DNA from 2 places in the Alishewanella sp. HL-SH06 genome. Region 2 is predicted to be linked to the other one. Evidence: riboswitches for the same ligand, from Rfam matches in the RefSeq annotation. Region 2 holds a riboswitch; the other holds the start of a gene.
What was found. Region 2 has a riboswitch for cobalamin ahead of ACUJFK_RS06480 (TonB-dependent receptor domain-containing protein). Riboswitches for the same ligand answer to the same signal wherever they lie in the genome.
Positions count from the first base shown of each region.

Region 1: another riboswitch for cobalamin. It lies ahead of ACUJFK_RS08845 (ABC transporter ATP-binding protein); the one in region 2 lies ahead of ACUJFK_RS06480 (TonB-dependent receptor domain-containing protein).

Region 1 covers NZ_CP199752.1:1,901,205-1,916,656, reverse strand. Annotated here, with positions in the region: gene cobO (cob(I)yrinic acid a,c-diamide adenosyltransferase) at 1-239, opposite strand, end outside; gene ACUJFK_RS08850 (FecCD family ABC transporter permease) at 241-1,251, opposite strand; gene ACUJFK_RS08845 (ABC transporter ATP-binding protein) at 1,245-2,072, opposite strand; cobalamin riboswitch at 2,157-2,327, opposite strand; gene ACUJFK_RS08840 (NADPH-dependent FMN reductase) at 2,548-3,099, shown strand; gene ACUJFK_RS08835 (ABC transporter substrate-binding protein) at 3,250-3,990, shown strand; gene ACUJFK_RS08830 (S9 family peptidase) at 4,191-6,209, opposite strand; gene ACUJFK_RS08825 (fumarate hydratase) at 6,261-7,799, opposite strand; gene pabB (aminodeoxychorismate synthase component I) at 7,899-9,311, shown strand; gene ACUJFK_RS08815 (CoA pyrophosphatase) at 9,289-9,867, shown strand; gene ACUJFK_RS08810 (L-serine ammonia-lyase) at 10,117-11,496, shown strand; gene ACUJFK_RS08805 (hypothetical protein) at 11,569-12,021, opposite strand; gene ACUJFK_RS08800 (putative signal transducing protein) at 12,151-12,417, opposite strand; gene ACUJFK_RS08795 (L-lactate permease) at 12,439-14,019, opposite strand; gene ACUJFK_RS08790 (efflux RND transporter permease subunit) at 14,039-15,452, opposite strand, start outside.
Region 2 covers NZ_CP199752.1:1,381,641-1,397,092, forward strand. Annotated here, with positions in the region: gene ACUJFK_RS06430 (two-component regulator propeller domain-containing protein) at 1-358, shown strand, start outside; gene dxs (1-deoxy-D-xylulose-5-phosphate synthase) at 414-2,282, opposite strand; gene ispA ((2E,6E)-farnesyl diphosphate synthase) at 2,297-3,184, opposite strand; gene xseB (exodeoxyribonuclease VII small subunit) at 3,187-3,429, opposite strand; gene pomA (flagellar motor protein PomA) at 3,641-4,411, shown strand; gene ACUJFK_RS06455 (flagellar motor protein MotB) at 4,408-5,358, shown strand; gene thiI (tRNA uracil 4-sulfurtransferase ThiI) at 5,443-6,900, shown strand; gene ACUJFK_RS06465 (ketopantoate reductase family protein) at 6,897-7,787, opposite strand; gene ACUJFK_RS06470 (VanZ family protein) at 7,763-8,134, opposite strand; gene ACUJFK_RS06475 (YajQ family cyclic di-GMP-binding protein) at 8,218-8,700, shown strand; cobalamin riboswitch at 8,777-8,976, shown strand; gene ACUJFK_RS06480 (TonB-dependent receptor domain-containing protein) at 9,013-10,785, shown strand; gene msrA (peptide-methionine (S)-S-oxide reductase MsrA) at 10,873-11,406, opposite strand; gene ACUJFK_RS06490 (NAD(P)/FAD-dependent oxidoreductase) at 11,493-12,470, shown strand; gene ACUJFK_RS06495 (SDR family NAD(P)-dependent oxidoreductase) at 12,463-13,173, shown strand; gene ACUJFK_RS06500 (alpha/beta hydrolase family protein) at 13,262-14,320, shown strand; gene ACUJFK_RS06505 (efflux RND transporter permease subunit) at 14,575-15,452, opposite strand, start outside.

The sequences.
Region 1 (15,452 bases), 520 kb from region 2:
TTACGTTCACCACAAGCCCAACTGCCTTTAATAAATTGCACCACTGCCGCATTTAGGCCATGGCCGACCGCACGAGCCACGGTGCCAAAACCGGCAGTTGATTTACCTTTGCCGTTGCCGGTTATGACTAACAACAAACCTTTTTCAATATTGGCTCGTGTTACGGCGGCATCAACGTACTCTTTTAAGCGTTGTTGCCGTGCCTGATGGCGTTGTTGTTTTAATTCATCTGCACTCATGCTATCCACCTTGTTGTAACTGTCGCCGTAAAATAATCAGAAAGAATACACTGCCAAGCACCGAGGTGATCACCCCTAATGGAATTTCTTGCATCGCTAACAGGCTACGCGCGGCATTATCTACCCACATCATAAAGATGGCCCCAAATAGCGCCGAGCCCAGTAATAATGGCACTGCCGTTACCCCCATAAAATAACGCACCATATGCGGCACCATTAAGCCCACAAAGGCGATACCACCACACTGCGCCACAATACAGGCAGTGACTAACGCGGTAAGCAGTAATAACACCAGCCGCAGACGCTGTGTATTCACGCCCAAGCTGCGGGCACTGTCGTCTGATAATAACAAGGCATCCAATTGCCGCCTGACCGCCAATGCCACCACCAGTAATAGCAGCACGGCGGGCGCAATTAATGCCACACTGTGCCAATCGGTTCGACTTAAGCTTCCCATCATCCAAAAAATAACCCGATTAGCGGCAAAAGGCTCAGCAAAATACAGAATAAAGCTGCTTATCGCGCTGAGCATAAATGACACCGCCACCCCAGCGAGTAAGGTCACTTCCATTTTTTGAAGCCTATTACCCATACAGGCAATAAACACCAACAGCACCGCAAGCAAAGCCCCTAAAAAGGCCGCCAACGCCATGCTGATCAGTTGATCGGGTAGCACAATACTGGCAATGGTCGCCCCTAACCCAGCACCAGCCATTAAACCAAATAAATAAGGATCAGCCAGTGGATTACGACTGACGTTTTGTAAAACGGCACCGGCCACAGCCAAGCCTGCCCCCACTAACATGGCGACCAATAAACGAGGTAAACGAATTTGCCAGATAATCGTCTGGGTCAGCGGCTCGCTCACTGCTTGGCCAGTTAAAGCGAGCAGCAATTCACGCCAACTGATCGCGACACTGCCAATGTGCAAACTCAATAGTAAACTCAGTACCAATAAACCGCTTAACAGCCATAGCAAGGCTCGCTGACGGGGTTTTAACTGTTTTAGCATGGGCTTGGCACTCCGACTTTCGCGTGCGCGAGCTCAGGTATAAAGGTCACTTGCAACCAGCCATAATCGGCTTGCGATGATACCACGCAAGGCAAACCAAAAACCTGCTGTAATAATGCTGGGCGCAAAACGTCGTGTGGCGTACCATAGGCCCGCACCTTACCGTTTCCCAATAACAATAGCTTGTGGCAATAACGCGCGGCTAAATTCAGATCGTGCAAACAACAAATAATGGTTTTATTCAGCCCCTGTAGCAGTTGCAATACCTGATGTTGGTATTTCACATCTAAATGATTGGTCGGCTCATCCAATAATAAAATAGTCGCTTGCTGCACCAAAGCGCGTGCAATATAAAGTCGCTGTAATTCGCCCCCCGATAAAGTATCGGCGCGTAGTTGCGCTTTATCAGCCAAACCCACTTGCTGCAATGCTAACCTTACCTGCTGCAGGTCTTGGGCACTGGTGCCCTCATACCAGCGCTTATGTGGTAACAAGCCCATCGCCGCAACTTGCTCACAAAACAGTCCCTGCGGTGCACTGCTGATTTGTGCCACGGTGGCAACTTGCCGTGCTAAAGCCTGTGCACTCTGCTGCTGCAACGGCTGGCCAGAAAGTAAAATTCGGCCACTATTCGGCGCATAACGGCCATTTAGTAGTTGTAATAAACTACTTTTACCCGCGCCATTTGGGCCGATAATACCGACGACTTCATTAGGGGAAATCGTCAACGTAATCTGGTCGAGCGCCAGCACAGAGCCTGAGCTACGCGAATTGGGATACGCTAAACAAAGCTGGTCTAGAGTATAAATGGCGGCTGTCAAAACGATATCCTGTAATTGCTCGCAGGCAGCATCCTACAGCCCGTTTGACACAGGTGGCAGGCCGCTACCGTGTTTTCCCGCACGGGGGCATTTTACACCAAGGCAGGTATCCTGACTGACTACGATAACCCATGTTTCGCCTTCCCGTTAAGTGGCCTTGAAACACAGCGTAGTTTACAGTTGCGGGTACAGTTCAGGGTTCGCACCTGATTCCCTATGTTAAGTTTTAAGCTCACCTTAGCGTTTAAGCGTTGCTTGTTATAAGATAGCAACGCTGGCTATTGTAGCAGTAAAAGGTTAAAGCAGATATCGGATTACTGCTTTGCTTTATTGCGCTCTACCGGTGAAATTTATTACGCATAGGGTTAACTTTTATCCTGCAATTTTAACGATAACTGCTAGGCTTAAGCTATTTATAAAATCTGAACGCTGCAAGCCTCAGGGCTAAACACCTGACATGGAGCAACCTATCACTATGACAAAAACACTCAACGTCTTGGCCATCTGCGGCAGTTTACGCGCTAAATCGACTAATCGGGGTATGTTGCTATGGGCACAAGCACACGCACCAAAAGGTATGAAAATCCACCTGGCCGACTTATTAGATGTGCCCTTTTATAACGCCGATTTAGCAGCGAAACCTGCTGCTGTCAGCCGGTTACTTAACGATTTCGCCCAAGCAGATGCATTAATTCTGGGCTGCCCAGAGTACAATTACTCACTGGCCCCCGCTTTAAAAAACGCGCTAGATTGGGCATCGCGTGAACCTGATAATTACCTATTACGTGGCAAGGCGGTGGCTATTATGGGAGCGGCAGGGGGCATGGGTAGCTCGCGCGCGCAATATCATTTACGTCAAGTCTGTGTATATCTCGATTTACACCCGTTAAATAAACCCGAAGTTTTTGCCAATGCGTTTAGCGGCGCTTTTGACAACGAAGGACATTTAATTGATAGTAAAATCCAAGAAAATATCAAACAGCAACTGCTCGCGTTGGCGGCATGGCAACAAAAACTGCAGCCGTAAACTGATAATACTTTGCAAGTTAGGGATATTTTTAGCGCTCTTGTAATGGAACGGGTAACACTATTCGCCTGACGTTGCTTTATTTACTCATAAATAGCTGAACCGCATCTCACAAGATGTGCAAACGCTAAGACTAAACGGATTGATCTGATGAAATGGCTGCTACTTTTTAGCGTAATGATCTGGAGTGTGTCGTACGCCGAAACGGCAGAGACATTGCCGTCAAAACTTCAATTTCGCGAAGCGCTAACCTCACCTGCAGCGCAATACAGCCAAGCTTTGTTGTCTGAAGCCTATCGGCGTTTAAATATTGATGCACACTTTATTGATATTCCGTTTGGCCGAAGTTTATTAGAGTCGAATAAAGGCAGCTTAGATGGTGAGCTAGCTAGGGTGCTGGATGTCACTAAGCATTACCCTAACCTCGTCGCAGTACCCTATGTGTTGTTTGATACCAAGGTTTATTTGTATATCAATCAGCAACGCTGTGCAAAATGTAGCCTAGACGACGTGCCAAGCTTGGCTTATGTCCGTGGCTCTTTGGTGCTGGAAGAAATGTTAAAAAAGCTGCCGCCTTCGCGCCAAGTGATTAGCTCTGGCAGTATCGAAAGTACCAAAAATTTATTTTTAACCGGCAAAGTCGATGCCGTGATTTTTGCGGCTTACCAGCTTAATGCACAAAGCGAATTCCCGATTAGCGAGCAATATATTTTTAGCTTACCTGATTACCATTTACTTCATCGCGACCACAGCGCCTTATTACAGCCCTTGGCAAATATGCTGTTTCAATTAGAGCGTGAAGGCTTCACCGAAAATTTGCGTCTACATTTTGGTATTGCCGCCCCAAGCCGACAATTACAAACGGGGCAGCAACCCTTTGCTTACTATTAACCGCTGCATGATTCCATAACAAAGCCCCACAGAGCGGTCATACCGATCAGTTTAGTGTTAAGCATAACGCGGTTTGCTTAGCCAACACGCCATAAGTCTTTCTTGAGGATTCTTTGCGGCCATCCATGGCCTGCAACAGTTGATTTAGCGAAAACAGTGTTATGCTTAACTCACGCGCATTAGCTTAACGGAGCTTATGTTTAACGTGTATATTTATCTAACCACTGAAACACTTCGTTGTACCAACGCACGCGGTTATCCGGGTTTAAGATCCAATGGTTTTCATCTGGAAAGATCACCAACCGTGAATCAATGCCTTTACGTTGTAAATTAGTAAAAGCCCCTAAGCCCTGAGCATAAGGCACACGGAAATCTTTTAAACCGTGGATCACCAACATCGGTGTTTGCCACTTTGCGGCATGCGCCGCTGGATTAAACTTTTGATAATCTGACTCAGCCTGCCAAGCTGGCCCGCCTAAATCAAACTCAGGAAACCACAGCTCTTCTGTGCTGCCATAAAAACTCGGCATATCATACAAACCGGCATGGTTCACTAGGCATTTAAAGCCCTCTGGCCAGTTACCGGCGATCCAGTTCATCATATAACCGCCGTAAGAAGCCCCCAGCGCACAAGCACGTTCGCCATCAATCCAAGGCTGAGCTTGCACAATATACTCAAAGCCTTTTTGCAAATCGATTAAGGGTTTGCCACCCCAATCACGGCTAATCGCATCAGTAAAGGCTTGACCATAACCGGTAGAGCCATGGAAATCGACCATGACCACCGCATAGCCTTTAGCCGCATACATTTGCGCATTCCAACGCTCGTTAAACATATTACCGAAGCTACCTTGTGGCCCACCGTGCACCAAAAAGGCCATCGGGTATTTTTTGCTTGGCTCAAAATTCCACGGCTTCACTAAATAGCCGTATACGGTGGCATCATTTGCGCCTTTAAAGCTAAATTGCTCGTAATCACCAAACTGCACCTGATCGCGCCAGTGGGCGTTAACATCGGTTAATTGTTGTAATTGCGAACCATCGGGCCCAGTTTGAAAAATCTCTGCTGGCATATTTAAGCGATGATTGGTAAACACAATTTTATCGCTGGCAACCTGTAAGTTACCGGCATAACCATCACCATACACTTTGACGACATCACCAAAGCTGGTGTTGATGGCATAAATGCTATATTGCCCCACATCTTGGGTAGTCACATAAATAGTACGATTATCTAAGCCAAACTGATAATCAGAAATCGAGCGGTCCCAGTTTGGCGCCACTTCTTTCTTCTCACCGGTCACCAGATCCAACAACATTAAACCAAAGCGATCGGCTTCAGCGCCGGGTTTTTTCATAGCCAAATAAGCCATAAAACGGCCATCGATGGAGAATTTTGGCTTTGCATCCCAAGCGGGGTTATTGGCGGTTAAATTAACTTTTTCACCACCGCTAATCGGTACCTGAAAAATATCGTAATTGGTATGCCAGGCTTGATCGACGGCAGGGATCTTGGCACTAAACACCAGTTGCTGATTATCAGGCGTGAAAGATACTTCACTGATCCCGGCAATATCGGTGTTCCAATCGGCCATCAGATTTTTCGCATCCGTTAATACCTTGTCACCAAGGGTAGCAACATGCAAATGCTCACGATACTGATCGCGCCAGTGATCCCAATGTCTAACCATAAGCTGGTCATAAGCCAAGGCACTGTCTTTTTTCTCGGCGTCTTTGGCTTGCGCATCCAAGGTGCATTGCAACGTTTGGCAGCCCGGTTTCACGGTCAACGCTAATGCCAGGGTTTTGCCATCAGCGGCCAATTTAAACGCATTTACGGGTACCGGCAGTTGCGTGACTTGCTGTGCTTCACCACCGTCTAACGACAACCGCCAAATTTGATTACTGCCACTACGATTGGCAATAAAGAAAATACTCTGGCCGTTAGGATGCCACTGCACTGCAGTTTCACGGCTACTGTGTGTAGTCAGGCGTTTCACACTGCGATTTTCACCCAGCGTCATTAAATACAAATCATGGCTGGTATCGGCGGGAGCAAAACCGCCATTGCTCTGGCTGTAAACCACCGCTTGACCATCTGGCGCTAACGCCACATTACCCACTTTATTAAATTGGTTTAGGTGCTCGACCGTCAGCGGCCCCTTTGCCATGGCCGTACTGCTTAAAATACAGGCAGCCAGTAACGTCAGTTTTTTCATCAGTTCCCTCGGTTAGCAAAAGGCCGCAGTCGTTGCTGCGGCCTGTTATTATTATTTCGAGCCTTTGCTTAACTTGGCATCTAACTCAGCGATGTTCGCTTTCCAAATCACCGGCCCTTGTTGGTGCACATTATTACCGTTGCTATCAACAGCAACCGTCACCGGCATATCTTCAACATCAAACTCGTAAATCGCTTCCATACCTAAGTCTGCGAATGCCACTACGCGGGCTTTTTTAATCGCTTTTGACACTAAGTATGCCGCGCCACCTACCGCCATTAAATAGGCTGCTTTGTGTTGCTTGATACTGGCTACGGTTTTATCACCGCGCTCAGATTTACCAATCATGCCCAGTAAACCGGTTTGCGATAACATCATATCGGTAAATTTATCCATTCGTGTTGCGGTAGTTGGACCGGCAGGCCCTACTACTTCATCACCTACCGCATCAACTGGGCCAACGTAATAAATAAATTTGTTTTTAAAATCAACGCCAGCGGGTAAGCCTTCGCCTTTATTCAGCATATCAGCAATACGCTTGTGCGCCGCATCACGCCCTGTGAGCATTTTACCGCTTAGTAATACTGTTTCACCGGCTTGCCAGCTTTGTACTTCCTCGGGTGTCACGGTATCAAGGTTGACCCGTCGCACTTTATCGCCCAGCTCCCACGTCACTTGTGGCCAGTCTTCCAATTTAGGCGGCTTGATATCAGCCGGGCCGCTACCATCTAAATGAAAATGTAAATGCCGAGTAGCCGCACAGTTCGGGATCATCACTACCGGTAAAGATGCGGCGTGGGTCGGTACCGATTTGATCTTAATATCAACAACCGTGGTCAAACCGCCTAACCCTTGAGCGCCGATACCTAATTTGTTCACTTTTTCGTACAGTTCAACCCGCAGTTTCTCTTCTGCGGTCTCTGCGCCTTTATCCAGTAAATCTTGAATATCCACGGGATCCATTAAGGATTCTTTGGCCAATACCGCCGCTTTTTCAGCCGTACCACCGATACCAATACCTAGCATGCCTGGTGGACACCAGCCGGCACCCATTTTGGGCAGGGTTTCAAGTACCCAATCCACAATAGAATCTGACGGATTTAACATCGCCATCTTGGTTTTATTTTCAGAGCCACCGCCTTTGGCCGCAATCATCACTTCAACGTGATGGCCTGGGACTAAATCAATGTGCACCACGGCTGGGGTATTATCTTTGGTATTTTTGCGCAGACCAGCAGGATCAGCAACAATAGAGGCTCGTAGCGGATTGTCTGGGTTAAGATAAGCACGACGGGTGCCTTCATCAACCATTTGCTGTACCGTCAAGTCGGTTTTATCCCACTTCACATCCATACCGATCTTCACAAAACAGGTGACGATGCCGGTATCTTGGCAAATAGGCCGGTGGCCTTCTGCCGACATGCGCGAGTTAATTAGAATTTGGGCGATGGCATCTTTAGCCGCTTGGTTTTGCTCTTTATGGTAAGCCACTTCCAGCGCTTTGATAAAATCCAGTGGGTGATAGTAAGAGATATACTGTAATGCATCTTCGATACTATCAATAAAATCTTGTTGGCGAATAACCGTCATGCTTACCCTTCCTCAGTCGCCAAACTTGGCGAGACATTTAACTATTGATGTAGGTACTGGTATGATAGCGTGCATCGAAAACAGCGGCTAGTCCCAATCATGCAGCAGTATCTAATCTACGACGCGAAAAAGGTTCCTGACCCGATATTTTCTCTGTTAAGCCTGTTCGAGGTATTTGCTGAGCAGCCTTGGTCAATGTTTCTTGACTCGGCAGATGCCAGCCATCCGAACAGTCGTTATCAGATTATGGTTGCCGAGCCCATTGCCACCCTGACCAGTCAGCACGGCCAGACCATTTTAACAGATGAGCACGGCGCCCATCATTACACAACCGATCCGTTTAAGGTATTAGACTGTGCGCTAAAACGGTATTTTCCTCAGGTCATTAGCAGTGAATTGCCCTTTCATGGCGGTGCTCTGGGCTATTTTGCTTATGATCTTGGCCGTTACCTGGAAAAACAACCTAGCCTGGCAGCCGCGGACATTCACCTTCCGGATATGGCACTTGGGCTTTACAGCTGGGCACTGATCTTTGATCAGCACAGCAAGCAATTGTGGTTTACTGACTACACGGGCGATGCCGAAGAAAATTGGTATAAGTTACAACAACGCTTACAAGCGGCACCTCAAACGTCAAGCCACTTTCAATTAACCTCAGCTTGGCAAGCCAATATGAGCCAACAGCAATATCAAAAAAAGTTTGCGCAAGTACAACAAGAGTTACTTAGCGGTAACTGCTATCAAATTAACTTAGCGCAGCGCTTTAGTGCAAAGTATCAAGGGGATGAATGGCAAGCCTATAAACTGTTACGTGAGAAAAATGCCGCACCTTTCTCGGCGTTTATTCGTATCCCTGAAGGTGCGGTGATCAGCATGTCACCTGAGCGTTTTATTAAACTTACCGATCGACAAATCGAAACCAAACCGATTAAAGGCACTCGACCGCGTGGGCTTTGCCCTGAGACCGATCAAGCTGAAGCCGAAGCGCTGACCCTATCTGAAAAAGATCGCGCTGAAAACGTGATGATTGTCGATTTACTGCGTAACGATTTGGGTAAAGTCAGTGAAGCCGGCTCAGTGAAAGTACCGGCATTGTTTGCTATCGAAAGCTTCCCAGCGGTACACCACTTAGTCAGCACTATTACCAGCACCTTAGCAGCGCCTTACAGCGCCTGTGACTTATTACGCGGTGCCTTTCCAGGAGGCTCGATCACCGGTGCACCGAAAATCAGTGCTATGCATATTATTGAGCAGTTAGAACCGCATCGGCGTAACGTGTATTGTGGTGCTATCGGCTATATCAGCAGTAACGGCAATATGGATACCAATATTGCCATTCGTACCTTGGTTTGCGAACAAGGACAACTGCATTGCTGGGCCGGCGGCGGTCTGGTGGCAGACTCTGATGCCGATAGCGAATATCAAGAAACCTTAGATAAAGTTGCCCGCATTTTACCGGTACTCTCGGCTACTCGCTCTGATCAGGACGATGATGTTAGCCGCGCAGTTTAAAAATCGCTTTTTGCTGCAGCCTGGTTTGCCGCCGCAAAGTGAGTTACTGCCTATCGAGCAAGCCACGCACGTTAAACAAAGTGCGGTGCTGGTGCCGATTATTGATTATGGCGACAGGCTCAGTGTGTTATTTACCCAGCGCTGCTGGCATTTAACCCATCACCCAGGACAAATTAGTTTCCCGGGCGGCAAACTGGAACACGCTGAAACGCCTGCGGCCGCTGCGCTACGTGAAACCGAAGAAGAAATTGGCGTTAAAGCCAACCGTATTCAGCTATTAGGGCAGTTGGGCTCACATCATACGCTGACCGGTTTTCAAATTAGTCCCTGGGTGGGCTTGTTGCCTGCCGGCACTCCGATCATTGCCGATCCGGCTGAAGTCAGCGCGGTGTTTGAAGTGCCACTGACTTTTTTTCTCGACCCACGGAACTGCCATGAACTGTGGCTGCCTTTGCGCGGGCAGGCTCGACAACTGCATTTTATGCCTTTTGAGAACAAATTGATTTGGGGTGCCACCGCAGCCATCATGGCGCAATTGCTGCAACACATCCGCTAACTGAGCTTTAGCGCTGCCAACCTGTAACGTTTTCAATACACCAGCGTGCTATTTGCTTCGGTAAACTCAGAGACGGCAGCTCTGCTCAACGGCTCGCAGCTTACAGTCTGTCGGTGCTTCAGCTACAATGGCCTTAACAACACCCCTGCATAAACCAAAATGGAAACGGCCGGGTGCAAGGATTTGCCCACACGCTAGCCCTGCCCTCTGTTCGTCAGCCAATGAGAATTCAGAAGTAGATTTATTATGATTATCAGTGCATTTGATATGTTTAGTATCGGTATCGGCCCCTCTAGCTCACACACGGTTGGCCCGATGCGCGCCGCTAAAAAGTTTACCGAAGACTTAGCACACAATGAGATGCTACCTCAGGTAGCCAGTGTAAAAGTAGAGCTTTATGGCTCACTTGGCCAAACCGGTATTGGCCATGGCACCGGCAAAGCCGTTATTTTAGGCTTATCGGGCTATCTGCCAGAAACCATTGATCCTGATGCCGTTGACGGTATTTTAAAACAAGTACACGACAGCCAGCGTTTACAATTGGCACAGCAACACTCGGTCAGTTTTGCCCGCGAAGGCGCCATTATGTTTCATCGGCGTAAAACGTTAAAAGAACACTCTAACGGCATGGAGCTGATTGCTTTTGATGCCGAGAAAAATGTCTTGCTGCGCGAAATCTACTTTTCGATTGGCGGTGGCTTTATTGTTAAAGCCAGCGATTTTGCCAAAGAAAAAGAAGCGGCCAGCCAATTTGCCGCCGATAACCCGCCTCCCTTTCCGTTTGAATCGGGTGCAGAGTTACTCGCGCTATGTAAAGAACACGGCTTTTGTATTGCCGGTTTAATGCAAGAAAACGAAAAAGTACTGCGCAGCACCCAGCAAATTGAAAGTGAGTTAAATAATATCTGGTTAACGATGCGCGCCTGTATCGAACGGGGTATTCGAACTGAAGGCATCTTACCCGGCGGCCTGAAAGTGCGGCGGCGCGCGCCAGGGCTCTATAAACGTTTAATCGCTGAAAAAAGCAATGATCCGTTGCAAGTGATGGACTGGGTTAACCTGTTTGCGTTAGCCGTTAACGAAGAGAACGCCGCCGGTGGCCGTGTCGTAACAGCGCCGACCAATGGTGCTGCCGGTATTATCCCCGCAGTGTTGATGTACTACGATAAATTTATTCAACCGGTAACTCCAGAAATCGCCTCGCGTTATCTCTTAACGGCAGCGGCTATAGGTATTTTATACAAGAAAAACGCCTCAATTTCTGGCGCTGAAGTGGGCTGTCAGGGCGAAGTTGGGGTTGCGTGCTCCATGGCCGCCGCCGCCTTAACGGAAATTCTTGGAGGCAGCCCCTCACATGTCGAGAACGCCGCCGAAATTGGTATGGAGCATAATCTAGGGTTAACTTGCGATCCGGTTGGGGGTTTAGTGCAAGTACCTTGCATTGAACGTAACGCGATGGGTGCTATTAAAGCCATTAACGCTTCACGCTTGGCGATCCGTGGTAGTGGCGATCACAAAGTCTCGTTAGATAAAGTAATTAAGACCATGTGGGATACGGGTAAAGATATGCAAACCAAGTACAAAGAAACGTCACGTGGTGGTTTAGCGGTTAATATTATTGAGTGTTAATCGCTTTATAATATCCCTGCTTGTTCAAGTGAAGTCAGTAAGGCCTATGCCTCACTGACTTTGCTAAGCAAGTTAAACATACTCAATCTTGCCTAACCCCTTAACCAAGTGCGCTTTAAAATCTTCAAGCTGTTCTAAAGCAAAGACAAAGCTCGGTAATTTGTTGCTATTAAAAGGTAACGAAAAATACACTTGCTGCTCCACCACATCTAGCGCCACTTTTTGTACTTTCTTTATTTCTATATTCGCCTCGCCAATCAGCATTTGCTCAGCATTAAAGCGCACATAATTCTTCGGATCGTTGATCAGCAATGGTTTTGGTGCTTTAAATAACGACGGTAGCCAAAAAGGATAACTCAGTAAAAGTAAACCATAGAGCGTTTCGAACAGCCAAAACTGGTCAGTTATATAGCGATACGCTAAGTAGAGGATGCTCAATAACAACCAGATTGCAAACATGATGCGCGGTTGTTGGTAAAAAGGCTTAGCCTGCACAGCCGATGGTATTGTACTTAACTTGGTCATTTAACTGCTAACGTCCTTGTTCATTTGAGCGTTCGTTAATAAAACGCGATAACTGCGGCCCATGCCATACACTAATAGGTTACCAGCCGGTTCTCGCGGCTTAATTCATGCCTCTTAAACCGTCTGGTGTTATTTAGCGCCTTGCAAACCTGTTTCATCCCAGTCTGCTGCAGTAGGCTCAACGATTTCCGCCGCTTGATAATCTTTTAATAACTGCTCGGCCCGTGGCATGTCTTCATCAGCCACAAATACATTTGCAAAGCCCATTGTGCCAATATCGCCAACAGCGCCTTGTAAATAATGCCCACCAACATGTGCAGGGATATCATGCGCTTGTAGCATACCGGCAACGATATGGGCTTCGATTATTTCATGAGCTCGAAAGACTATTTGCATACTTCATCCTTTTCTTTGAGCTTAGTTGAATAACCAGTTTGCCACCAGCACCGCACCAAAGCAATAAAACAGCATTGGCCACAGGGTATAGCGGATGATCTCACCTTCACGGCCATTTAAATTAACCACACTGGCCGCCGCCACCACGTTCACCACACAAATCATATTCCCGGCATTGGCGCCAAGCATTTGTAAGGCCAGCACCAACTGGCTATTCACGTCAGCTTCTACCGCCATGGCGTGCTGAAAACTGCCAAACATCAGATTAGAAAAGGTTGCAGAGCCTGCGATAAAGGAACCTAAGGCGCCAACAAAAGGCGCTAGCCATAACCAACTCTCTGCTAAACTGCCTGCGGCTAGCTGAGCTAAGGCCATCGGCATCGCCGGCAAACCCGCGTCATTCAAATCAGAGTGTAAAAAAATCCGCACCATGGGCACGGCAGCGGCCAAGGCAATCACGGAAGGAAGCAACATCTTGTAACTGTCTTTAAAGGCATGGCGCAACGTCTGGCGCGGTGCCGCCAACATAAAACAGGCTAAAATAGCAATGACCACAAAAATCGTGCCCGGTAAATACAAGGGCGCAACACTGACATTTAAGCTAGAACCGATAATACCCTGCCATTGCCAACTCACTTGTTGTAACCCGCTTTTAAAGGGTAAAGCCGGCACGCGGCTTAGCACCAGCAACAACGCGACCATCAGATAGGGTAACCAGGCACGCCAAAGACTTAAGGTGGGTGCAATGCTTGGCTCTGTTGATAGGGAAGAATTAGCTAACACGCTCGGCAGTAAAAAACGGTACTTGGCGGCAGTGCAAACCAAGGCTAAGCCCACTAAGGCACCTAATACAGAGGGAAACTCTGGACCAAACGCCCACGCCACCCAATAAGCTGGCACAGTAAAGGCTAAGCCGGAAAACAGGGCAAACGGCGCCATAACAAAACCGGCGCGCCAACTGGCAGGCGTACTGAAAAAACGGGTATACAGCACACACATAAACAGCGGTAGCCAAGAGGCCACCATCATATCAATACTAATTGCAATAAGGGCTATCTGCTGTAATTCGCTGGAGGAAGTGCCGGGTACACCTTGCGCAATCCCCACTAACACCGGCGTACCCACCGCGCCGAAAGAGACTGCACTGGAATCGGCAATCAGTGCCAACACCACGGCCGCTAGCGGTGGAAAACCCAAAGCGACGAGTAAGGGTGCAGCAATGGCAGCCGGGGTACCAAAACCGGCGGCACCTTCTAAAAAGCTGCCAAATAGCCAAGCAATGATGATCAGTTGTACGCGTTTATCCGACGAAATCTGACCAAAACCCTGTTTAATGACCTCTAAAGCACCACTTCGCTTCAACACATTGAGCAGTAAAATAGCGCCAAAGATAATCCAAATAATGGTCGCGGCAATCACTAAGCCTTCTAACACGGCAGCACTTAATTGCTGTAACGGCATCTGCCACACGCTATAAGCCAATAGCGCGCTAAGCAGTAAACTCAGCGGCATCGCCTGCTTTGCTGGCAGGCGACATAACACCAATAAGATAAATACACTGAGCAGCGGCATGGCCGCTGTCAGAATTTGCCACAGGGTCATGCCACGCTCCTTGGGCTTATTACTGGCTGGTCACTAAAGACGCCTGATGTTTTTCTTGCCGACTAGGCATGGCACAAATAACGAACACAAATAATCTACCTATGGTCGGAATAAAACTAACAAGCACCCACCACGGATTCCAGCCTATACTGCGTAAACGACGAACCGTGGCGGCGGTGATTGGCAAATACATAAACAACATATAGGTCAAAGCGACCATGCCTTTAGTACGTAAAATGGCATCAATGATTAAGAACACGACAATCACCACCAGATGCAGCATATAAAAATGCACATATGCTTTGCGTTCCGTTAAACCACGCCAATCGGCATAACGGCCAAACTCCTGCATAAAGTTACGGAACCACTTTGGTACATGCTTTTTAGCATCTTCCAGCATCACATATAGCGCCGGGATCAACACTAAGGTAATCACCGTAGCGAACAAAATACCAAAAGCCAACGACACCGCCATAGGCACCACAATTTTTGCTTGTAAGCTGCGCTCAAATACAATCGGCACTAAACCCACAAAGGTGGTTAATGACGTCAGCAAAATGGCGCGAAAACGTTGCGCACCGGCTTCCACCACCGCTTGCTTAATCGCGATACCTTCTGCCCGTGCCCGGTTCACAAAGTCAACCATGATCAAACTGTCGTTTACCACGACCCCAGCCAGCGCGACCAAACCAAATACGGACATGATACTTAAGCTTAACCCCAACAACATATGGCCGATTAACGCACCGACTAAACCAAAGGGGATCACGCTCATAATAATTAACGGTTGCGCATAAGACTTTAGCGGTACCGCCATCAAGGCATAAATACAGAACAAGGCAAAGGCACCGGCAATTAATAAATCACGAATGGCATCCACTTCATCCTGACTTGCGCCATCAAGCTCACCGGTAACACCTGGGTATTTTTGTTCCAGCTCTTTGATAAGGGTCTTACGCACTTCGGCGACCACTTTACCCGGTTCAATACGCGCTTTGTCAGCCGCCGCGGTTATGGTTACGGCTCGTTCACCATTAACCCGGTTAATGGCACTAAAGCTGGGCTGTAAGGTGTAACTGGCAATTTGTGAGAATGGCACTTCGCCGCCGTTAGCGGTGCGCACACGCATATTCTCTAAATCACCAATCGAACGACGCTCTTCTTGTGGGTAGCGCACCATCACTTTAATTTCTTCGCCATTGCGCTGAATACGCTGCGCTTCGGCACCATAAAAACCATAGCGCACCTGACGCGCTAAATCAGCTAAAGTGATGCCTAACACATCGGCCTCGGGCTTTAGCGCCAGCACAATTTCATCATTGCCGCCGAGCAGGTTATCTTCAATATCAAAGACCCCTTCATAAGTGGCTAAACGCTCTTTTAATTCTGCAGTGGCTAATTGCAAATTAGCCAAATTACTGCCGCGTAATTGC
Region 2 (15,452 bases):
TCGTGATATCGCGCAAGAGTTGGTGGCATCATATAGTTGCCGGTTGCTAGAACAGATTGCGGCCAGTCATTTTACTTTGCCCGATGGTGAAGTGGTTAATCTAACCGCGTCTGGCGGTTATGCACTGTATCCATTACCTTTACTCGGTGGCCAGTTGTTGAATTGGGAAAGCTCAATGCAATTAGCCGAGCAGGCATTACTGCAGTTAAAAGCTCAAGGTTTAAGCGCGGTGGTGGGCAGTTTGGCTTTTGCCAGTCAATTGGATGCGTTTGAATTTGAAGAGAGTGTTGATTTACCGTTGCAGATTCATCGCTTGTTAGCTGAAGGGTTGATTTGGTTAGAGCAGCATCGGCTTTAGCAAGGCTTTTGCAAAGACGACACCCACGTTTTGGGTGTCGTTTGTCTAGCGCTGACTACTCTTGTTTTAATAAACGCTGCGCTTGTGCCAAAATACCGGCACTGTCTAAGCCTAACTCTTGATAAATCTCTTGTTGCGTACCGTGTTTAATAAACTCATCTGGTAAGCCCAAGTTGAGGATCTGGCCTTGATAATGTAGCTGCACCAAGTACTCATTTACCGCAGATCCAGCACCGCCCATAATGGCGTTATCTTCAACAGTCATCACGTAGCTGTGATCCACAGCTAATTGCTGTAACAGTGCAGTATCTAATGGCTTAACAAAGCGCATATCAACTAAGGTGGCGCCAAGCGCTGTGGCCGCTTGCTCACAGGCGCCAAGCAGTGGACCAAAGGCCAAGATAGCCAATTTTTTACCGCGCTGTACCACTTTTGCTTTACCCAGTGGTAATAACTCCATCGTTGTTGCGGCCGCTTGATTGTTACCGCTACCTCGTGGATAGCGAACGGCGGCCACCCCGTTATGTTGATAGCCGGTATAAAGCATTTGCCGGCATTCATTTTCATTGGATGGCACCATAATGGTGATATTGGGAATGCAGCGTAAAAAGCTGATATCAAAAGCACCTTGGTGAGTTGGGCCGTCAGCTCCTACAATGCCCGCGCGGTCAATGGCGAACAACACATCTAATTGTTGCAGCGCCACATCGTGGATCAGTTGATCGTAACCGCGTTGTAAAAAGCTCGAGTAAATAGCCACTACTGGTTTTAAGCCCTCAATAGCCATGCCTGCGGCCAGCGTCACTGCGTGTTGCTCGGCGATGGCGACATCAAAATAGCGCTTAGGAAAGCGTTTTGAAAACGCCACTAAGTCAGAACCTTCTCGCATGGCAGGGGTTATACCTTGGAGCCGCTCATCTTGCTCTGCCATATCGCAGATCCACTGGCCAAATATATTGGAAAAGGTTGGAGCACTGGCTTTTTTAGCCGGTTGCGTTTTAGCAGCAGGATCAAATTTTGCGACTGCATGATAACCAATCGGATCAGCTTCGGCAGGGGCATAGCCCTTACCTTTTTTCGTGACGATATGCAGTAGCTGAGGGCCTTTAAGCTGGCGCATATTGCGAATGGTATCGACCAAGCCCAATACATCATGACCATCAATTGGGCCGATATAATTAAAGCCAAGCTCTTCAAAGAAGGTACCGGGTGTTACCATGCCTTTAAAGTGTTCTTCAGCGCGGCTGGCTAACTGATGTAATGGTGGCATGTTGCTGAGAATTTTTTTGCCGCCTTCTCGCAAGCTAGTATAAAAACTGCCCGATAAAATGCGGGCAAAGTATTGGTTTAACGCGCCAACGTTCTCTGAAATAGACATTTCATTGTCATTTAAGATCACTAGCATGTCCGGTTTAATTTCACCTGCGTGATTTAAGGCTTCAAATGCCATACCTGCTGTAATGGCGCCATCGCCGATAACCGCAACAACTTTACGTTGATTCTTAGCTTGTTGTGCTGCCACTGCCATGCCTAAGGCTGCGCTGATGGAAGTACTGGAGTGGCCTACCGATAACACGTCATAGACACTTTCTTCCCGATACGGAAAAGGATGCAGGCCTTCTTTTTGGCGGATGGTATGCATTTGATGACGACGACCCGTGAGGATCTTGTGTGGGTATGCCTGATGACCTACATCCCAGATCACCCGATCAAAAGGCGTGTTGTAAACATAGTGCAGGGCAACAGTCAGTTCGACGGCACCTAAACCTGAGGCAAAATGACCACTACTTTGGCTAACGGTTTTTAATAAAAACTGCCGCAGTTCATGGCTCAGTTGGGGTAAGGTTTCCTGAGGTAATTGCCGAAGTTCATCGGGCAAATTAGCCTTAGTTAACAGTGGATATTCCGTCATATCAATTTGCATAACAAATGCCTATGTTAAAACTTTCTGGCAATAATATAGTGGGCAAAGCGTGCAAGCTCAGCCGTATCGTAGGGTAGCCGTTCGAGGGCGGCAAGGGCTTCTTGATAAAGTTGTGCCGCTTTATCTTTGGCGCCCGCCAGCCCCAATAAGGCCGGATACGTAGCTTTGTTGGCTTTAAGATCAGAACCCTGTGTTTTTCCTAAAGTGGCCGTGTCGCTTTCAATGTCCAGAATATCGTCCTGCACTTGAAAGGCCAAACCTAGCGCACTAGCAAACTTTAACAAATCCAGCAGGATTTGTTCATCTTCTACCGGGCTGGCGTAATAGGCTAGTTTAACTGTGCTTTCAATTAATGCACCCGTTTTTAAACGATGCATTAACTCTAATTTCTCTAAGGTGATTTTTTGATTGGTTTGTGCCAAGTCTATCGCTTGGCCGGCACACATGCCGGTGGCGCCTGCTGCTTGTGCTAGCGTTTTCACCATTAACACCTGCCGACGTGGGCAAACCTGTTGGTAATCATGACTGCTCAATAGCTCAAAAGCAAAAGCTTGCAGTGCATCTCCGGCTAAAATCGCCGTGGCTTCACTATAAGCTTTATGGCAAGTGGGTTTGCCGCGGCGTAAATCGTCATTATCCATGGCCGGCAAGTCGTCATGAATTAATGAATAACTGTGGATCGCTTCAATTGCCACTGCTGGGGCATCGAGATCAGACAGTTTAGCACCTAACATTTGACCTAGGCTGTATACCAGAAAAGGTCGAACCCGTTTGCCACCCAGCAACAAACTGTAAGCCATGGCATCATGCAACAAGAAGTTCGTCGGAACTGTTGTAGCAAGCGCCTGTTGCAGTTGTTGTTCCACCCGCTGCTGAAATAGCGATAGACTGGTTGGGGCCAAGGTTAGTCTCCTGTTTGCGGCTCAAACGGCTGCAAAGGTTCAGGTTGTTGTTGTAACAAAATCTGGACTTTTTGTTCCGCCGCGTGCAGTTGCTGCTGACTGTGTTTGACCAAACTGATCCCACGCTCAAATTGACCTAAGGCTTGCTCTAAAGACAGCTCACCCTGTTCCAACTGTTGGACGATGTGTTCGAGTTCTTGGATGGATTGTTCAAACTGACCTGGGTCTGCAGATTTTTTACTCATATTATTCCCCAAAAAAACTGTGCGCAACCTTATCGTAGCAGGCTATTATGGTCAATGAAATTGCGTATAGTAACGACTAAATTGGTATTCTTTGCTGATTTATTGCTTAATGATTCAGAGTTAAGGTCGATAACTAGTTTGCAGCTGATATAAAATAACTAAAATTAAGATTCAAAAGCCAGCCCCGGCACTGTTTTGGAAGGAGTAGGATGTGGATTTAGCGACCCTAATCGGATTGATTGGCGCAATTGGCTTTATTGTAATGGCGATGTTTATCAGTAGTAGCGGTGACGTCGGCATGTTTGGTGATTTGGTCTCGGTGCTTATTGTATTTGGTGGCTCGGTATTTGTTGTACTAGCTAAATTTACCTTGGCTCAATTTTTAGGTGCAGGTAAAGCGGCTGCCAAAGCCTTTATGTTTAAAATTGAATCACCAGAAGAATTAATTGAAAAGGCCGTGCAATTAGGTGGTGCCGCACGTCAAGGTGGTTTTTTAGCCCTAGAAGAGGCTGAAATTCCCAATAGCTTTATGCAAAAAGGCATTAATATGTTGGTGGATGGCCATGACGCTGATGTCGTGCGAGCAACCATGCAGAAGGATATTTCGTTAACCGAAAAGCGCCATGAAACAGCTATTGCTATTTTTCGTAGTTTGGGTGACGTAGCACCGGCTATGGGAATGATCGGTACCTTGATTGGTTTGGTGGCGATGTTATCTAACATGGATGATCCTAAAGCCATCGGCCCGGCGATGGCGGTGGCATTGTTAACAACGTTGTATGGTGCCTTTGTTGCCAACGTTATGGCCATTCCGTTGGCCGACAAATTAGCGATCCGCAACCAGCAAGAAAAACTAAACAATATGTTGATCTTAGATGCGGTATTAGGCATTCAAGATGGGCAGAATCCAAAGGTTATTGAAGGGATTTTACGTAACTATTTAGCGCAAAATAAACGCGAAGTAGCAGGAGAGGCGGCATGAGTGACGAAGAAGAATGCAAATGCCCACCGCCTGGGTTACCCGCTTACATGGGAACCTTTGCTGATTTAATGGCGCTTTTGATGTGCTTCTTCGTGTTGTTATTAGCATTTTCTGAAATGGACGTGTTGAAGTTTAAACAAATTGCCGGCTCTATGAAGTTTGCTTTTGGTGTGCAAAATAAAATTGAAGTGGATGATATCCCCAAGGGAACCAGTGTTATTGCCATGGAGTTTCGCCCTGGGCGGCCTGATCCCACGCCAATTGAAACGATCCAGCAGCAAACCATGGAAATGACCCAGCAAGTCATTGAATTTCAAGCGGGTGAAGAAGACTCTGCCGGCGGGCGCCAAGACCAACGCGATGATCAAACCGGTGGGCAATCGGCATTAAATGCTGAGGAGCAAGAAGCTGCCGAGGCTACAGCCGCCGCTGCCGCAGAAGCCGCTCAAGAGCAAGTTAATGAAACGGTGAAGAAGTTAGCTGAAGAGCTGGAGCAACAAATCGTTGACGGCGCAGTCGAGTTAGAATCATTGGGGCAGCAAATCATTATTCGTATCCGCGAAAATGGCTCTTTCCCATCGGGCTCTTCTTTTTTACAGCCGCGTTTTATCCCGATAGTGCGGCAAATTGGGGTGATGCTCAATGATATTCCCGGTGAAATTACCGTCAGTGGGCATACTGATGATTTTCAGGTGGGTGATGAGTTACATGCCAACAATTGGGATTTATCGGCTAAGCGAGCCGTTTCTGTGGCCACCGCTTTAATTGCTGCGCCGGGCTTTGATCGAAACCGCATTGTCGTGGTAGGGCATGCTGATACTCGCCCCTTGATGCCAAATAATAGTGAGCTAAATCGTCGGCGTAACCGGCGTGTCGAAATCTCGATCATGCAGGGCAAGCCTAAGGTGTCTGAACCAATCAGTTTTGAACCGGCAACGAATCCTTGAGTCAGCAAACGCCTAATCGCTTGATTAGGCGTTTTTGTTACGCTTAGTTATAATGCGCAACATTGTTAGCTAAATGCGCCCATCATGCTCGAATTTATTATTAAGTTGCATCCTGAAATCGCCATCAAAAGTAAGTCGGTGCGCAAGCGTCAAACGTTGCTGGTGGAGCAGAATCTCAGAACTTTACTAAAACATCTGCCGCATAAAGTGAAAGTCACCGGTTATTTTGATCATCTAACGGTCACTAGCCAATACGAGACAACCGCTTGGCGCCAAGAATTAATTACACGTTTAAAATGTATCCCCGGTATTGTTACCTTTGCTCAGATGCAAACGCGCCAGTTCACTGATTTAGCCGATCTTTTTCAGCAAGTTGCGGCGGTTTATCAGTCTCAAATTATGAATAAAAGCTTTTGTGTCAGGGTGAGACGCCAAGGTGAACATGCATTTAGTTCACTCGACGCCGAGCGTTATATTGGTGGCGGCTTAAACCAATTAGTCAGTAGCGCGCGAGTGCAATTAAAGCAGCCTGACTTAGAGATTAAACTAGAGATTAAACAGCAGCAATTTTTACTGGTCACCGAAAGCTTCACAGGCATGGGCGGCTTACCGATCCCATCGCAATCGGATGCCTTGTCGTTGATCTCAGGCGGTTTTGATTCGGCTGTTGCCAGTTATCTAATGATCCGCAAGGGTTTACGTACCCATTATCTGTTCTTTAATTTAGGCGGTGCAGCGCATGAGAACGGTGTGCGCGAAATCGCCTTTTATCTATGGAAAACCTATGCAGCCTCGCATCGGGTGAAGTTTGTCAGTGTCGACTTTGCCCCCGTTGTGGCAGATATTTTGGAGCATGTGCCCACGGGTTTAATGGGTGTCGTTTTAAAACGCCTGATGATGCAGGTGGCCAGCGCTATGGCTGAAAAGCTTGGGATCTCGGCGGTGGTTACCGGTGAAAGTATTGGCCAGGTCGCGAGTCAAACGCTGGCTAACTTAGCCGTGATCGATCAAGCGAGCCCCAGCTTAGTTTTGCGGCCGCTTATTTATCATGACAAACAAGATATTGTGGATTTAGCACGACAAATTGGTGTGGCCGAGTTGGCGGGAAGTATGCCGGAATATTGTGGCGTGATTTCACAAAATCCGACAGTGAATGCCATCCTCAGCGAAGTCATCACAGCCGAAGCACTGCTCGATCCGCGCAGGATAAATCAAGCTATTGAGCAAGCTAAAATCCTCGATATTCGGACCGTTGAATATCAAGCAGAACAACAAGCGGGTGTTATCGCTACCGAAGCGATATTACCGGCTAACGCGATCGTGTTAGATATTCGCAGTCAAGACGAAGTCGACGCGCGGCCACTGCAATTACAGCAGCATCAGGTACTGACCATTCCGTTTTACCGTTTAGCCACGGCGTTTGCACAGTTAGATCAGCAACAGCAATATTATTGTTACTGTGAACGTGGCGTGATGAGTCGTTTGCAGGTTTTATTGCTGCAAGAGATGGGATTTAACAATGTTGCAGTGTATCGGCCTTAAGTAACTTGCAGCGCTTGCCATAGCGCTTGATTGGCCGGAACCGCTAGCTGATGTTTTGCCGCCGTGGCGACAATAAAGCCGGTGATCACGCTAAGCTCGGTGGGGCGGCCATGGTAATGATCTTGCTGCATTGATGAATAGTTATTGGCCGTCGCGGTGATCACTTGTTGCACTTGGGCAAGGGTTGCCGCAAACGGCAAATCAACTTGTTCAAGCGAGGCCAGCTGACAGACTTCGCTGACAATTTGCTGCAATTGAGGTTGATGCTCTGCCGCCGCTAAAGCACCATTTTTACAATTTAAAACTGCGGTGAGCGGGTTAATAGCCGCATTAATCGCCAGCTTTTGCCATAAAGCCGCTATGATATTCTCGGTGACGGTTAACGGGCCCAAGGCCTGATGTAAAGCCGTGAAAACGGCTTTGCATTGTGCGCTCGCGGCTTCATTCAGTGGGCTTAGCATACTTTTACCTTGGCCGGTATGGCGGATCTGCTCCGCTTGTCGTAAGGCTCCATGGCTAGTCGTTAAAAACCAGATCCCTTGTTTAGCTCGTGCAAATTGCCGTAATGCTGCAAGGTCTGGCATACCATTATGGGAAACGACAATTTGGGCGTTGTCAGTGAGATGCGGTTGTAGTTGGGCTAAGGCTTCGGTAACGGCATAGGCTTTTACCGGTAAAAACAAGGCATGGATGGGGGAGACTGCCGCTTGAAAATGGCATTGTTGCTCGGTGTCATCTAGCGCCAAAAAGCGCACGCTCAATGATTTAGGTTGACGCAACCACAAACGTACTGGCGTATCAGCCTGTTGCCAACGACAGGCAGCAAGCAGGCCAATAGCGCCTTGGCCAACGACGGTCCAGTTTAACGCTTGCTGCGTGGTCGCCATAAATGCCACAGTTTACGCACAACAAAAAAGGTTAAAACCCCAGCCATATCAGCTACCCAATCCCAAAAATCGCCCGTGCGTCGCGTATAGTTTTCTTGTATCACTTCAATTAAGGCGCCATAGATTGCCATTAAAAGTAGGATCTTCCAAAACACTGCCCGAAAGCCTTTCCAAATTAAGCCACTGAGTACAAAGAAAATACCAAAATGGGCCACTTTATCGAGATTTTCAATTTTAAAAAAAGACAATTCGCCAGCAAGCTTGTGGCCGTTAATCTCGGCCATAAAGCCAAAAGTGGCTAACAGCAAACATAATAAAAACAAAAAGCGATAAAACGATTGTGGCACGTTCTCACCTCCGATAAATGGGGCTCGGATTGTAGCAGTTTTCTGGTTATAATCACCAGCATAGACCGAGATAGGAGAGCAAGATGCCCGCTTTTGATATAGTTTCTGAAGTCGACCAGCAAGAAGTACTAAATGCGGTCGATAATGCTAACCGTGAATTACAAACGCGTTTTGATTTTCGCGGCGTAAATGCTGAATTTACCCTCAAAGATAAACAAATTAACATGGTGGCTGAGGCAGAGTTTCAGTTACAGCAAATGCTCGAAATCTTTTTTGCCAAAGCGGTGAAACGCAATCTAGATGTGCGCTCTTTTAAAGAAGGCGATGTAGTGCACTCGGGTAAAACTTACTGTTTAGCCTTATCGCTGCGCCAAGGTATCGAAACGGATATGGCGAAAAAGTTGGTTAAATTAATTAAAGACAATAAGTTAAAAGTGCAAGCCGCTATTCAAGGCGATCAAGTGCGCGTTACTGGTAAAAAGCGCGATGATTTACAAGAAGCGATTGCGGCGGTGCGTGCAGCTGAATTAGAGCAAGCTTTTCAATTTACCAACTTTCGCGATTGATTTGCAGTTAAGACTTCTAGAAGTCTATTGACTTGGCGCTGATTCAGCGTAAACTTGCGGCGGCTCTTGATAGAGCCGCCGCTTTTTTAGGTGCTTGGTCGCGGCTTTTTAATGTCATCGACCAAGTTAAACGGGAATCTGGTGTAAAACCAGAGCTGCCCCCGCAACGGTAAGCAACTTAAAGTATTTCATCCGCCACTGTCGCAAGATGGGAAGGCGAAATACTCGCGTCAGCAGGTTGTTAGCCTGGAGACCGGCCTAAAAGTCCTTCAAACCAAAGAAATGTGCGGTGGGCACATTGCTGGAGTATCTATGTTTAAACCTTCTTGGGCGCTGCTGTTGTCAGCCGTGCCTACTGCTGTATCCGCGACTGACGCGGTCGAACATATCAGTGTTTACGCTAATCGCACCCCTGTAGCCACTTCCGAAGTGTTAGCCAGTGTTTCTGTGCTAGATCGTGCAGATATTGAGGCTCGTCAAGCCAGTGATTTACCTGCTTTATTAGCGCAATTACCCGGTATTACTATTTCTCGTGACGGTGGCCGTGGCCAAAATAGCGGTTTGTATTTGCGTGGCGGGAATAATGGCCATACGCTCGTATTGATTGACGGCGTGCGCAGTGGCTCTGCCACCTTGGGTTATAAAACCTTATCGATGTTGCCCTTAGCGTTAATTGAACGAATAGAAGTGATCCGTGGCCCTCGAGCGGCATGGTATGGTGCTGACGCCTTAGCTGGGGTAATTGCTATTACCACTCGTCAAGCCAGTGGCGTGGAATTAACTGCGGATGTTGGCAGTTATGGGCAGGCTGGTGCTGGTATTAATGCGAGTCAACATCATGGCGATCTGACTCTGAGTGCTAGTGCAGGGTATAGCCGGGCCGATGGTTTTAATGTGCGTACCGATTTAGATAACGATCGAGATGGTTACCAACAACGTTTTGCTAAACTGGTGGCAGCTTATCAAACCCGATTGGGTCTTTGGCGTGGTCAGGTAGATGTTAATTCCGGTTTTTATCAGTTTGATACGGCCTGGGGCAGTGAAGATCAAGCTGAAACGTTAAACCGCAGTTATTTGTTGGGCTGGGAACATCAGCAAGGATCATGGCAACATCAAGCACAATTCAGTCGAACGCTGGATGATGACACGACTTATGGGCCTGTTTCGCAAAGCCCATATGTGACTGAACGCGATGAATTTAACTATCAAGCAGCCACTGCATTGACAGATAGCCTATCGGGTTTAGCGGGCGTGAACTGGTATCAAGAGAGCGTAGCGCGCTCAGGCGTAGCCTATGTTAAAGATAATCGAATTAATCGTGCCGCCTTTGCTGGATTACAATATGCTGCATCAGCGCTGCGCTTAGACGGTGCGGTACGCCGCGATCTGACCGAGCAATACGGTGGTAACACGACGTGGCAGTTAGCCGCTGGGTACGATATGACGGATGCTTTGCAGCTTAGAGTCAGTCGGGGTTCGGCTTTTAAAGCACCAACTTTTAACGACTTATACTATCCCGGCAGTGCTAACCCTGATTTACAGCCAGAAAGTAGCATTTCTGATGAAATTGCGCTGAGTTATCAGTTAGCGGCCGCCACGTTGCAGTTAGCTTGGTTTAAGCAAGATGTTGACAATCTTATCCAGTTTGATTTTGCGACCTACACACCACAAAACATTGAACGTGCCAAAATTTCTGGCGTGGAACTCAGTGTTGATCTGCGTTGGGATTCTTTAGAGCAAACAATCAGTTATAGCTGGTTGGACACTGAAAACACCTTGACTGGGCAACGGTTAGCCCGCCGACCTGAGCACAATGTGAATTGGCGCTTGACGCAACAATGGCAGCAGTTATCGGGATTTGTGACGGCGGATTACCAAAGCGATACCTATCAAGGTGAGTATGCCAGCAGAGCATATCTAGGTGGCTTTACTGTGTTTGGCGTGGGCGGTAGCTTTGCATTATCCCCAGCTTTATCGTTAAGTGCTAAGGTGGATAACCTGTTTGATAAACATTATCAAACCAGTTCGGGTTATGAAACTGCCGGCGTAAACTTTGGTTTAAGCCTGCAATATAAATTGCCTTAAACGCCTAGTGATTAAACGCTAAAGAAAAAAACCAGCGCTGCATTTGCTACCTAGGTTGTAATCACTAGGCTGCAGTCAGCGCTGGATTTATTTTAATAGGTGCTGAAATTGGCTGCGAAATTTCGACATTTTCGGTGAAATGACCCAATGACAGTAGCCTTGCTGTGGGTTTTGCAAATAATAACCTTGATGATAACTTTCTGCTGGATAAAACACACTGGCCGGGCTGATTTCAGTCACAATGGGTTGTTCAAATAGCTGTTGTTGTTCAAGCTCGCTTATTATCGCCGCGGCTTCGGCTGCTTGCTCCGCGTTATGGCTAAAAATAACGCTGCGGTACTGAGTGCCGACATCATTGCCTTGGCGGTTAAGTTGGGTAGGGTTATGTAAACTAAAAAACAGTTGGCATAGCTGTTTAAAACTGATCTGGCTATCGTCATAACTCACTTGTACCACTTCCGCGTGGCCGGTTTCACCGGTGCAGATGCTTTGATAATCAGGATTGAGAGTATGACCTCCCATGTAACCACTAATGGCCGCGTGTACACCGGAGACTTCATTTAACGCTGCTTCTAAACACCAAAAGCAGCCTGCGCCGAACGTGGCAATCTGTGTACTCATCTCTTCTCCTTGCATCAACGGCTGATCGTGACTGTCGACTCATACGTAATGTAAAGCTTAATAGATTATAACACGCCGGAGTAATAATGACGTTGGCAGTAATTGGTGCCGGAATGGCCGGGTTAAGTTGTGCCTTTGCGCTGCAACAAGCGGGACAACAGGTTGCGATATTCGATAAAGCGCGCGGCGCCGGTGGCCGCATGAGCAGTAAGCGCAGTGCCGAAGGCTATTTAGATCTCGGCGCCCAATATTTTACGGCGCGGCAACCCTTATTTCAGCAGCAAGTTGCACAGTGGTTAAAGCAAGGTGTGGTCAATCGTTGGTTAGCACCCATGTATCAATATCGTGCTGGGCAATTAGCAGCTTCCCCCGATGCTGAGCAACGCTTCATTGGTACGCCGGCGATGCACAGCCCACTGCGCGCGATGGCCGACACCCTAGAATGCCACTTTAACTGCCGTGTCAGCACCATAACACATACGGCAGAGGGCTGGTTTATTCAAAACGAGCACGCGGAGCAGTTTGGGCCCTTTGCTCAGGTAATACTGGCGATCCCGCCGGCACAAGCTGCCACATTATTACCTCCGCCATTAACGGTGACGTTACCCACCCATTTATTACAACCTTGCTGGGCCGTGAGTTTACAACTAAGTAAGGCTACGCAACATGCCGCCGGTGGTATTTTTGTTAAGGAGCAGGCATTGGGTGTCAGTTGGATCAGTCGGCAAAACAGTAAGCCCGGGCGCTCTGTGGCTGAAAATTGGCTGGTGCATTTTACGCCTGAGTTTAGCCAACAGCATTTAGAGCAAGATGCTGTTTTTTGGCAGCAACAAGCTCAGCATGCCTTATGCGAAATTTTAGGCTTGGCTAATGACAGTATTTCAGTCAATAGTGCGTTATGTCATCGGTGGCTGTATGCCCAGCAACAGCAGATGCCAGATAGTAATTTCCAAGATGCAATAGCGCCGGGTTTATGGTTAGCGGGCGATTGGACACGTGGTGGTCGGGTTGAAAATGCCTGGCTAAGTGGTTATGAATTAGCTCAGAGGATCCAGCATGGTTGAACATTGGCTCATTATTGGTGCAAGCGGCGGTATTGGCCGTGCCTTTGTTGACCAGTTACTGGTACAAGGCAAGCAAGTGTCGGCAATCAGCCGACAACCGCTAACTGAAAAAGTAGCAAATCTGGCGTGGTATACACTGCCGCAGGCCGATGCGCCTGAGACGGCATCGGTATTGACGACTATCTTTAGTCAACCGGTTACGGCTATCATGTTATGTCAAGGTTGGTTGCACGGCGATAGTATGCAGCCAGAGAAAACCATCCGGCAACTGAGCGCTCTAGCGATGCAGCAAAGTTTTCAGGTTAATATTATGAGTCCGGCACTGTATTTACAGGCTTTGTTTCCTTTTATCCAAAAACTGCCGAATATCAAGTTAGCCGTGCTCAGTGCCAAAGTGGGCAGTATTACGGATAATCAGTTAGGGGGCTGGTACAGCTATCGGATGAGCAAGGCGGCGCTGAATATGTTGGTGAAAACAACCAGTATTGAATTGGCGCGTTATAACAAAACGGCCAGTTTAGTGAGTTTACATCCCGGCACCACGGATACGGCGCTATCTGCGCCATTTCAGCGAAATTTACCTGAAGGGCAGTTACAAAGCGCGCATGCCACCGCGGAGCGTTTATTGCCGGTTATCGCGGGCTTAAACCCAGAGCAATCAGGCCAATTACTCAATTGGGATGGGCAAGCGCTACCTTATTAGAGCTTAGGTTTTTTATGTGCCATGTCGCTGGTCTGCACTATGACAGTCTTTAGCTGAACTTATCATCATTTCAAGCATGAGGATCCCTATGCTTTTTTTCAGCAAGCATCAAGCCTTAACACTGGGCAGTTGCCTTGGACTCTTACTCTTAACGCTAACGGCCTGTTCACAAAAACAGCCGATCAACAATGTGGCTTGGCAGCAACAGTTGAGTTTACCCTCAGTACAACAAGCACTGAGTGTTGCTGAAAATTTGTCGCGTGATGTTGAACAAATCAGCTTTGAATGGCTGGACCCGGCTCGTGATCGCAGTGTGCCGGCATTATTGTTTAAACCTACAGCAGCACAACAAGCAAAAGCCTTAATCGTTTTCTCACATGGTTTGGGCGGCTCCAAAGAGCGTTATGCTTATCTGGGGCAATATTGGGCAAGCCAAGGTTTTGCGAGTTTGCATTTACAGCATGTTGGCAGCGACCGCAAAGTGTGGCGAGGTAGCCGTTTATTATTACCCTTTCGATTAATGGATGCGGCCGATGATACGGAAGCACTGGCTCGGGTAGAGGATGTGAAATTCGCTTTAGATCACATTTTAGCCTCAGAGTATGCCGGGCAGTTTGATCCGCAGCATATTGTGATGGCTGGACATTCTTATGGTGCTAACACCGCTATGCTATTAAGTGGAGCACAGGTGAAGCAAAATGGCCGTTTGGTCAGCCTAAAGGATGAACGGATCACGGCGGCCATTTTGATTTCAGCCCCGCCTTTTTACAATAACCAGCCGCTGTCTCAGGTACTATCTGATGTTAGGATCCCAACGCTGCACATCACCACTACCGAAGATGAAATTACTGTGCCGGGTTTTTACTCTGCACCACAAGATCGGCTTGAGCTGTATTACGCTATTGGCAGTCAATACAAAGTATTGGCGGTGTTCAGTGCCGGCAGTCATAATATTTTTACCAATTGGCGTCGTAGTGGTGACTCTGTGCCTCAGCAGCATGTGATTAAAGCGGCTACACAAGCGCTATCAAGCGCGTTTATCGCGCAAATTACTAGCGGCGATGATCGTGAATTACGGCAATGGGCGCAGCAGCATCAACCCGTGTTAGCAAACTTTATACGTTCGGATAGGGTTGCGCTACGCTAAGGCGTTGCTAGCGAAGGCCGCGTGGTATTACGCGGCTTAATGATATCTCAATGCAATTATCCCTTCATGTTTCAGCTCTTTCTATCGCACAACGGACACAGGAATAACCGGCTGACAATACTGTTTTAACCCTGGTGTTTAATGCATGGCGCGACTAAGTTAACGGATGAACGCGACATGTTAAGTAAGCCATTCAGCCAATAAAAACGGGAGCCTTAAGCTCCCGTTTGTGATCAATCAGCTGCAGTTAGGCCTTATTTTGGCACTACCTCGTCAGCGGCATGCTCATCAGGTGCAGCTAATTCGAGTTCTTCTAGCTTACGACTAATCGAGCGTGGTGAACCTGTATTGCGTGCAATAGCAATATAGACCACCGGTACCACATAGATGGTTAACAAGGTTGCTAAGGCAACGCCGGCTAATATCACCATACCGATAACCATGCGGCTTTCAGAGCCAGGGCCGGTTGCCAATACCAGCGGTAAGCTACTCATTACCGTAGTAAAGGCAGTCATCACGATTGGGCGCAAACGTTGCGCTGCGGCACGTTTTACCGAATCTTCAAATGCTACTCCGGCATCGCGTAGTTGGTTAGCAAATTCCACAATCAAAATACCGTTCTTCGCCACTAAACCGATCAGCATCACTAAACCAATTTGGCTATAGATGTTCAGCGTCATGCCTGCAAAGTAAAGGCCTGACAAGGCTCCGACTAAGCCAAGAGGCACGGTAACCATGATCACCAGAGGGTGTATAAAGCTTTCAAATTGTGCGGCTAATACCAAATAAGTGATAACCAGTGCTAGCACGAAAACCAGCGCCGTAGAGCGGCCACTTTCTTGAAAGAGTAACGACTCGCCTTTATAGTCAACGCCCACAGTGTCATTGATATCCGTTTTGACGATATTTTGCAGATACTCCAGTGCTTCGCCCAAGCTATAACCATCCGCCATACTACCGGTGATGGTAATCGACCGCATCCGGTTGTAACGGTTTAGGCTGGAAGCTGTGGCTTCTTCACGCAGCGTCACTAAGTTATCTAAAGGAATTAACTCGTTGCTACGATCCGAGCGAATATAAACGTTACTGATTTTAGTTGGCGCGCGGAAGTCATCATCTAAACCTTCGATAA